2 regions of the Streptomyces sp. NBC_00203 genome follow, and region 1 is predicted to be linked to the other one. Evidence: riboswitches for the same ligand, from Rfam matches in the RefSeq annotation. Region 1 holds a riboswitch; the other holds the start of a gene.
What was found. Region 1 has a riboswitch for cyclic di-AMP ahead of OG975_RS29395 (NlpC/P60 family protein). Riboswitches for the same ligand answer to the same signal wherever they lie in the genome.

Region 1 (3,604 bases):
TGAAGATCTCTTCGAAGACGCGGGACTGCGCGTTCGTACGGTAGAAGACGGCGACGTCGCCCGCCTTGGCCTCGCCCGCGTCGGTGAGACGGTCTATCTCGTCGGCGACGAACTGTGCCTCGTCGTGCTCGGTGTCGGCGACATAGCCCGTGATGTTCGAACCGGCGCCCGCGTTGGTCCACAGGTTCTTGGGGCGGCGGGACTCGTTGCGCTCGATGACCGCGTTGGCGGCGGACAGGATCGTCTGCGTGGAGCGGTAGTTCTGCTCCAGCAGGATCGTCGTCGCGTCCGAGTAGTCCTCCTCGAACTGGAGGATGTTGCGGATGGTCGCGCCGCGGAAGGCGTAGATCGACTGGTCGGCGTCGCCCACGACGCACAGCTCGCCGGGGTCGCTGTCGGCGGGCCCCACCAGCTCCCTGACCAGGGCGTACTGCGCGTGGTTGGTGTCCTGGTACTCGTCGACCATGACGTGGCGGAAGCGGCGGCGGTAGTGCTCGGCGACGTCCGGGAAGGCGCGGAGCAGATTGACCGTCGTCATGATCAGGTCGTCGAAGTCGAGCGCGTTGGCCTCGCGCAGCCGCGACTGGTACATCGCGTAGGCCTGGGCGAGGGTCTTCTCGAAGCCGTCGGCGGCCTGGGCCGCGAAGTCCTCCTCGTCGATCAGCTCGTTCTTCAGGTTCGAGATCTTGGCGCTGAACGACTTCGGCGGGAAGCGCTTGGGGTCGAGGTCCAGGTCGCGGCAGACCAGGGCCATCAGACGCTTGCTGTCGGCGGCGTCGTAGATCGAGAACGAGGAGGTGAAGCCGAGCTTCTTGCTCTCGCGGCGCAGGATCCGCACGCACGCGCTGTGGAAGGTCATCACCCACATCGCACCCGCGCGGGGGCCGACGAGGTGCTCGACGCGCTCCTTCATCTCGCCCGCGGCCTTGTTCGTGAAGGTGATCGCGAGGATCTGGCCGGGGTGGACATTGCGCTCGGCCAGCAGATACGCGATCCGGTGCGTGAGCACACGGGTCTTGCCGGAGCCCGCGCCGGCCACGATGAGCAGCGGGGAGCCGGAGTGCACCACGGCCGCCCGCTGGTTCTCGTTCAGCCCGTCCAGCAGCGCCGCCGCGTCCACGGCGGGCCGGGGCGCGCCGTCGCGGTAGTACGCGTCCCGGTCCGGCGGCACGTCGAACTTCCCGCCGAACAGATCGTCCGGAACGGGTTCCGGTACGTGATCGTCCTCGGGCGGCGGCGGGGGTTCTTCCTCGTGGGCCCGTGAGGGCTTGAGGTCCGCCAGGAAGCTGTCATCAAAGAGGCTGCTCATCGCTCTCCGAGTCTAGGCCGCCCCACTGACAGCCCGCCGCCACCCTGAAAACTCGACCGGAAGTCGTGACGCGGCTCAGAAGCCCAGGATCTTCCGGAGCCGGTCGCCCGGCACCCTCTCACCCTCCAGACCCGGTCCGTCACGGTCGGCGACGATCGTCGCCTTGCCGGGCACCCCGGCTTCGGCGACGTACGGCTGCCCGCTGTCGCACGAGAGCCGACGCGGCATCCGACCGTGACCGATTGCAAGCTAACGCCCGGAGCGGGGCGGACGTCACCACTCCCGACAAGTCGCCATAGATCACTCCGAATTGACCGCGCGGGGTGACGCCCAGGGCAAAGGTCACGAAAATGTATCGGGCATATCGCACATCAACCTTCACACGGGCCACACGAGTTGGCTAGCGTGCCGGGCAGGCCGCTCGACCCGCACCGGCGAACATCGCCGGGCCGTGCGGCCTCCGCCGAGTTCGGCGCGCCCTCGCGGCAGCCGGAGCCGGGGACCCAACCGACCTTGGGGTGAATCGGTCCACCTGCCTTGTGGGGCAAGGACCGTAGGGCAAACCTTCCGGAACCACCCGCCCGAACCCGACAGCTAACTCGGTAGGCGGATGACGGAAGGAGTCGCCTCTCTTGGCGTCGCATCGCACACCGCGTCCTACGGGTACGCGCGTAGCAGGCATACGGACCCCCGCCGCCCTGGCGACGGCGGCGCTCACCTCGGTGGCCCTGCTCTCCCAGACGGCGAACGCCGCGCCCTCGGCCGAGCCCAGGCCGAGCCTCGAAGAAGTCGAGAAGAAGGTCAACGACCTTTACCACCAGGCCGAGACGGCCACCGAGAAGTACAACGCGGCGAAGGAGAAGACCTCCAAGCAGCGCAAGAAGGTCGACACGCTCCTCGACGACGTCGCCAAGCGCACCGAGAAGCTCAACACCTCGCGCGAGGAGCTGGGTTCGTTCGCGGCGGCGCAGTACCGCACCGGGGCCTCCGCCCCCGACACCGCGACCCTCCTGCTCGCCGACGACCCGCAGGACTACTTCGACCAGACCCAGCTGATGAGCCGTCTGACCACCCGCCAGAAGGCGGCCGTCGACGACTACATCACGGAGCAGGCCGCCACGACGAAGAAGCGCGCGGAGGCCTCCAAGAGCCTGCAGACGCTGACCACCTCGCAGAGCGCGCTCAAGACGTCCAAGGCAGACGTCCAGAAGAAGCTCTCCGCGGCCCGCGAACTGCTCTCGGACCTGACCGCCGAGGAGAAGGCGCGGCTCGCGGCGATCGAGAAGAAGAAGCAGGAGGAGGCCGACCGCAAGGCGGCCGCGCTGGCACAGCAGCAGGCAGCCGCGGAGAAGGCGGCGGCCGAGAAGGCGGCCCAGCAGGAGTCGTCGTCGAGCACCTCGACCGGTTCGTCGAGCTCGACCACCACGGACTCCTCGTACGCCACCAAGGCCGCCAAGGCCATCGCCTTCGCCCGCGCCCAGATCGGCAAGCCGTACGTCTGGGGCGCGACGGGCCCCGGCTCGTACGACTGCTCCGGACTCACCCAGGCCGCCTGGAAGGCCGCCGGCGTCACACTGCCGCGCGTCACAACCGACCAGGTGAACGCGGGCACGACGGTCTCCCTCTCCGACGCCCAGCCCGGTGACCTGGTCTTCTTCTACGACGACGTCAGCCACGTGGGTCTCTACATCGGCAACGGCATGATGATCCACGCGCCGAAGCCGGGTGCGTACGTCCGCGAGGAGTCGATCTACTACGCCGGGACCTCGATCATCCACAGCGTGGTGCGTCCGGCGTAACGCGTTCCTGCGGGGCACGCGCGCGTGAGGCTTGTCATCCGCCACGCGCGCGCGTGGCCCGCGGGCAACCGGCCCGAAGATCCCTAGCATCGGGCCCATGCCAGCAGCCGTCTCCCCGCTCCGCACCTGGTGGGCCCAGCGACCGCCCGCCGCCGGTGCCGCCGTCATGGCCACCGGCATCATCTCGGTCGGGCTGCATCTGACCGGCTACGAGACCCTGTCCCGTATCGCGCTGGCCCTGGCGTCCGCCGGCTGGCTCGCGCTCGCCGCGGACTTCGTCGTCCGGCTGCTGCGCGAGCGGGAGCGGTGGGTGGAGGAGGCGGGCACACCGGCCGGGCTCACCGCCGTCGCGGCGACCACCGTGCTCGGTACGGGGCTGTCCGCACTGGGGTGGCAGGGGCCGGCCGAGGCCCTGCTCGCACTGTCGGCCGTCCTCTGGCCGGTGCTGCTCCTCAACGTCATGCGGCACTGGAAGCGCCGTATGACGGGAGTCGTG
Region 2 (3,604 bases), 2.2 Mb from region 1:
TCCCGTGGAGTTCACACCAGGTCGGTAGGCATGCCGGAGGACGGCCCTCCGGTGTGCCGGACAACGGGCGCCCACCTGCGAAAAGGTGACGGTCCCTCAACTCCGTGATCTTCACGTGATCTGTGCTGCATCGACTTGTGACAAGCGTTCGAGTGCGGATACGTTCGATCACCAACGCGGCCCGCCTATCGCAGTGGCCGCTGTTGTCACTTGCTGTCACTCGAAAGGCTTCCGCATGCTCTCCGGGAACGGCCGTCATCGTCGCCCGCGTCAGGCCCCGGCCCTCATCGTTGCCGCAGGGGTGACCGGATCGGCGATCGCGATCCCGTTGCTCGGCGCCACCAGTGCGAGCGCGGCCGACGGCACCACGTGGGACCGGGTCGCGGAGTGCGAGAGCGCGGGATCGTGGAGCGCGAACGACGGGAACGGGTACTACGGCGGGCTGCAGTTGACCCAGGAGACCTGGGAGTCGTACGGCGGCACCCTGTACGCCCCGAGCGCCGACCAGGCCAGCCGCTCGCAGCAGATAGCCATCGCCGAGAAGATCCTCGACGACCAGGGCCTCGCCGCCTGGCCCACCTGTGGACCGCTCTCCGGGCTCAGCAAGCACTCGGGCTCCGTCGAGGTCGACACGGGCGTGGCGGACGACTCGTCGAGTTCCTCCGACTCCTCCGACTCCTCCGACTCCTCGGGCTCCTCCGGCTCGTCCGATTCCTCCAGCTCCTCGGAGTCGTCCGGTTTGTCGGACTCGTCATCCTCGTCCAGTTCATCTGATTCATCCTCATCATCCGACTCCTCCCCGGATGCGGCCAAGAACACGACGAAGTCCGACACCTCCTCCGGCGACAGTGATTCTCAGGATTCCGACAGCTCGGACACAGAGACGGCGAAGAGTGACGACTCGGACAAGTCCGGGCAGAACGGCGACTCTTCGAGTGCGTCCGACAGTGCGACGACCGGTGCCGGACGTCACCGTGGTGACACCGCCGACGAGGGTGTGACGGAGGACGTGACCGACGGCCGTACGGACAGCGCTTCCGGGCGGCATGCCTCGCGCGGCTCCAGCGCCTCGCGCGACGCCGCCGACGGCTCGTACGTCGTCCGCACCGGAGACAGTCTCTGGACGATCGCCGATGCCCTTGACCTCGAAGGCGGATGGGCCGGGCTGTACGCCGAGAACAAGAAGACGATCGGCACCGATCCTGACCTCATCGTGCCCGGTCAGAGCCTTGCAGTTGGTGCTGAATCGGGCGAAAAGTAGCGGGAGTTCGCGTCACGGTTCGCTGCGGAATGTCCGGTTTGGTGAGAGTGAGACATGAGTCTCAGAAGCCCTGATCGTCTTTGAAATTCCGGGTATCGACTGCTTACGGTCGTGACCGCTCGCCACAGCGGGCCCCGACGGTTGCAACGCCGAATCCTGCCAACGGCCGTACGGGAACAGTCGTCGCGTCAAGCGCCGTAGGCAGGAGCGGGGGACCCAAGGTAAGCGCCGCGCCCGGTAGTTCACCGGGAGTGGCTTGGGGTGAAGCCGTACGTCCGACGTCGTGAAGACGGAGGCCGTACGACCGGGCACTCACCCGCCCGAACCCGACAGCTCACCTCGCAGGCGTCGGTGAGGGGATCACTCCATGCTGTTTTCCAGCAAGGGCAAGCACCGCCGCCCGTCCAAGGCCGCCCGTGTCGCCACGCTCGCCGGCGTCACCGGTGTCGCCATCGCCGCCCCGCTGATGGCGGCCGGCAACGCCTCCGCCGCGACCGCGTCCGAGTGGGACACCGTCGCCCAGTGCGAGTCCGGCGGCAACTGGTCCATCAACACCGGCAACGGCTACTACGGCGGCCTGCAGTTCTCGGCCTCCACCTGGGCGGCGTACGGCGGCACCGCCTACGCCTCCACCGCCAACCTGGCGTCCAAGTCGGAGCAGATCACCATCGGTGAGAAGGTCCTCGCCGCGCAGGGCAAGGGTGCCTGGCCGACCTGCGGCACGGGCCTGTCCAGCGCCGCGTACACCGGTGGGACGACCTCCAGCTCGTCCAGCGCCTCGACCACCCCGTCGAGCACCACCACCTCCACCACCCGGACGACGGAGCAGCCCGCCTCCCGTTCCGCGGAGCGCCCGGCCGCCACGAAGACCGTCACCACCCCGACCGGCAAGAAGGTCAAGAAGGGTGACGGCGAGTACAAGGTCGTCAAGGGTGACTCCCTCAGCTCGATCGCCGAGAAGAAGCACGTCAAGGGTGGCTGGCAGCAACTGTTCGAGCTGAACAAGGACATCGTCGACGACGCCGACTTCATCTACCCGGGTCAGCAGCTTCACCTGAGCTGACAACGGTTCGCGGCTGACGCCTGTCGACGGCTCTCGGCGGAAAGCTGACAACGGGCTCGCAGCTGAACCACAGTCCTCTCCTATACGCGGTCTCCATAGTGGAGGCCTCGTGAGGGTCCCCCCGTCCCCACGGGCTCCCCGCTCCGGTGCGTCTTCCCCCGTACGCACCGGGGCGGGGCTTTTTTATGTACGGGTTCATGTACGGGTTCATGTGCGGGGCCGCAGGTTTTTGTTCCGTTCGGAAACAATTTACTCTCGGTTCTGCCCAAGGGGTGGGCGACCGGCTGGCCGATCCCCCCGGGGCGGTTAGGCTCATGTCGCGGCGCCATCACAGGTTCCGCGTTACCCGCGTCACATCCCAGAAGGAGATGCTCGTGCCGTCCATCGACGTCGTCGTAGCCCGGGAAATCCTGGACTCCCGAGGCAACCCCACGGTCGAGGTCGAGGTCGGCCTCGACGACGGCAGCACCGGTCGTGCCGCCGTCCCGTCCGGTGCCTCCACGGGTGCCTTCGAAGCCATCGAGCTCCGCGACGGTGACCCCAACCGTTACCAGGGCAAGGGTGTCGAGAAGGCCGTCCTCGCCGTCATCGAGCAGATCGGCCCGGAGCTCGTCGGTTACGACGCCACCGAGCAGCGCCTGATCGACCAGGCCATGTTCGACCTGGACGCCACCGACAACAAGGGCTCGCTCGGCGCCAACGCCATCCTCGGCGTCTCGCTCGCCGTCGCGCACGCCGCCTCCGAGGCGTCCGACCTCCCGCTCTTCCGCTACCTGGGCGGCCCGAACGCGCACCTGCTGCCCGTTCCGATGATGAACATCCTGAACGGCGGGTCGCACGCCGACTCGAACGTGGACATCCAGGAGTTCATGATCGCCCCGATCGGCGCGGAGTCCTTCTCCGAGGCGCTGCGCTGGGGCGCCGAGGTCTACCACACCCTCAAGAAGGTGCTGAAGACCAAGGGCCTGTCCACGGGCCTCGGCGACGAGGGCGGCTTCGCCCCGAACCTGGAGTCCAACCGCGCCGCGCTCGACCTCATCATCGAGGCCATCAAGCAGGCCGGTTACGTCCCCGGCGAGCAGATCGCGCTCGCGCTCGACGTCGCCGCGTCCGAGTTCTACAAGGACGGCAAGTACGAGTTCGAGGGCAAGTCCCGCTCGGCCGCCGAGATGACCGAGTACTACGAGGAGCTCGTCTCCGCGTACCCGCTCGTCTCCATCGAGGACCCGCTGTACGAGGACGACTGGGCCGGCTGGAAGGTCATCACCGACAAGCTGGGC

Region 2: linked by a shared signal. The riboswitch ahead of OG975_RS19650 (transglycosylase family protein) and the one ahead of OG975_RS29395 (NlpC/P60 family protein) in region 1 are both predicted to bind cyclic di-AMP.

Annotation. Positions count from the first base shown of each region.
Region 1 covers NZ_CP108126.1:6,542,170-6,545,773, reverse strand. Annotated here, with positions in the region: gene pcrA (DNA helicase PcrA) at 1-1,309, opposite strand, end outside; gene OG975_RS29400 (hypothetical protein) at 1,385-1,537, opposite strand; cyclic di-AMP (ydaO/yuaA leader) riboswitch at 1,761-1,934, shown strand; gene OG975_RS29395 (NlpC/P60 family protein) at 1,942-3,108, shown strand; gene OG975_RS29390 (tellurite resistance/C4-dicarboxylate transporter family protein) at 3,206-3,604, shown strand, end outside.
Region 2 covers NZ_CP108126.1:4,371,355-4,374,958, reverse strand. Annotated here, with positions in the region: gene OG975_RS19660 (cytochrome P450) at 1-28, shown strand, start outside; gene OG975_RS19655 (transglycosylase family protein) at 236-1,261, shown strand; cyclic di-AMP (ydaO/yuaA leader) riboswitch at 1,445-1,624, shown strand; gene OG975_RS19650 (transglycosylase family protein) at 1,629-2,324, shown strand; gene eno (phosphopyruvate hydratase) at 2,693-3,604, shown strand, end outside.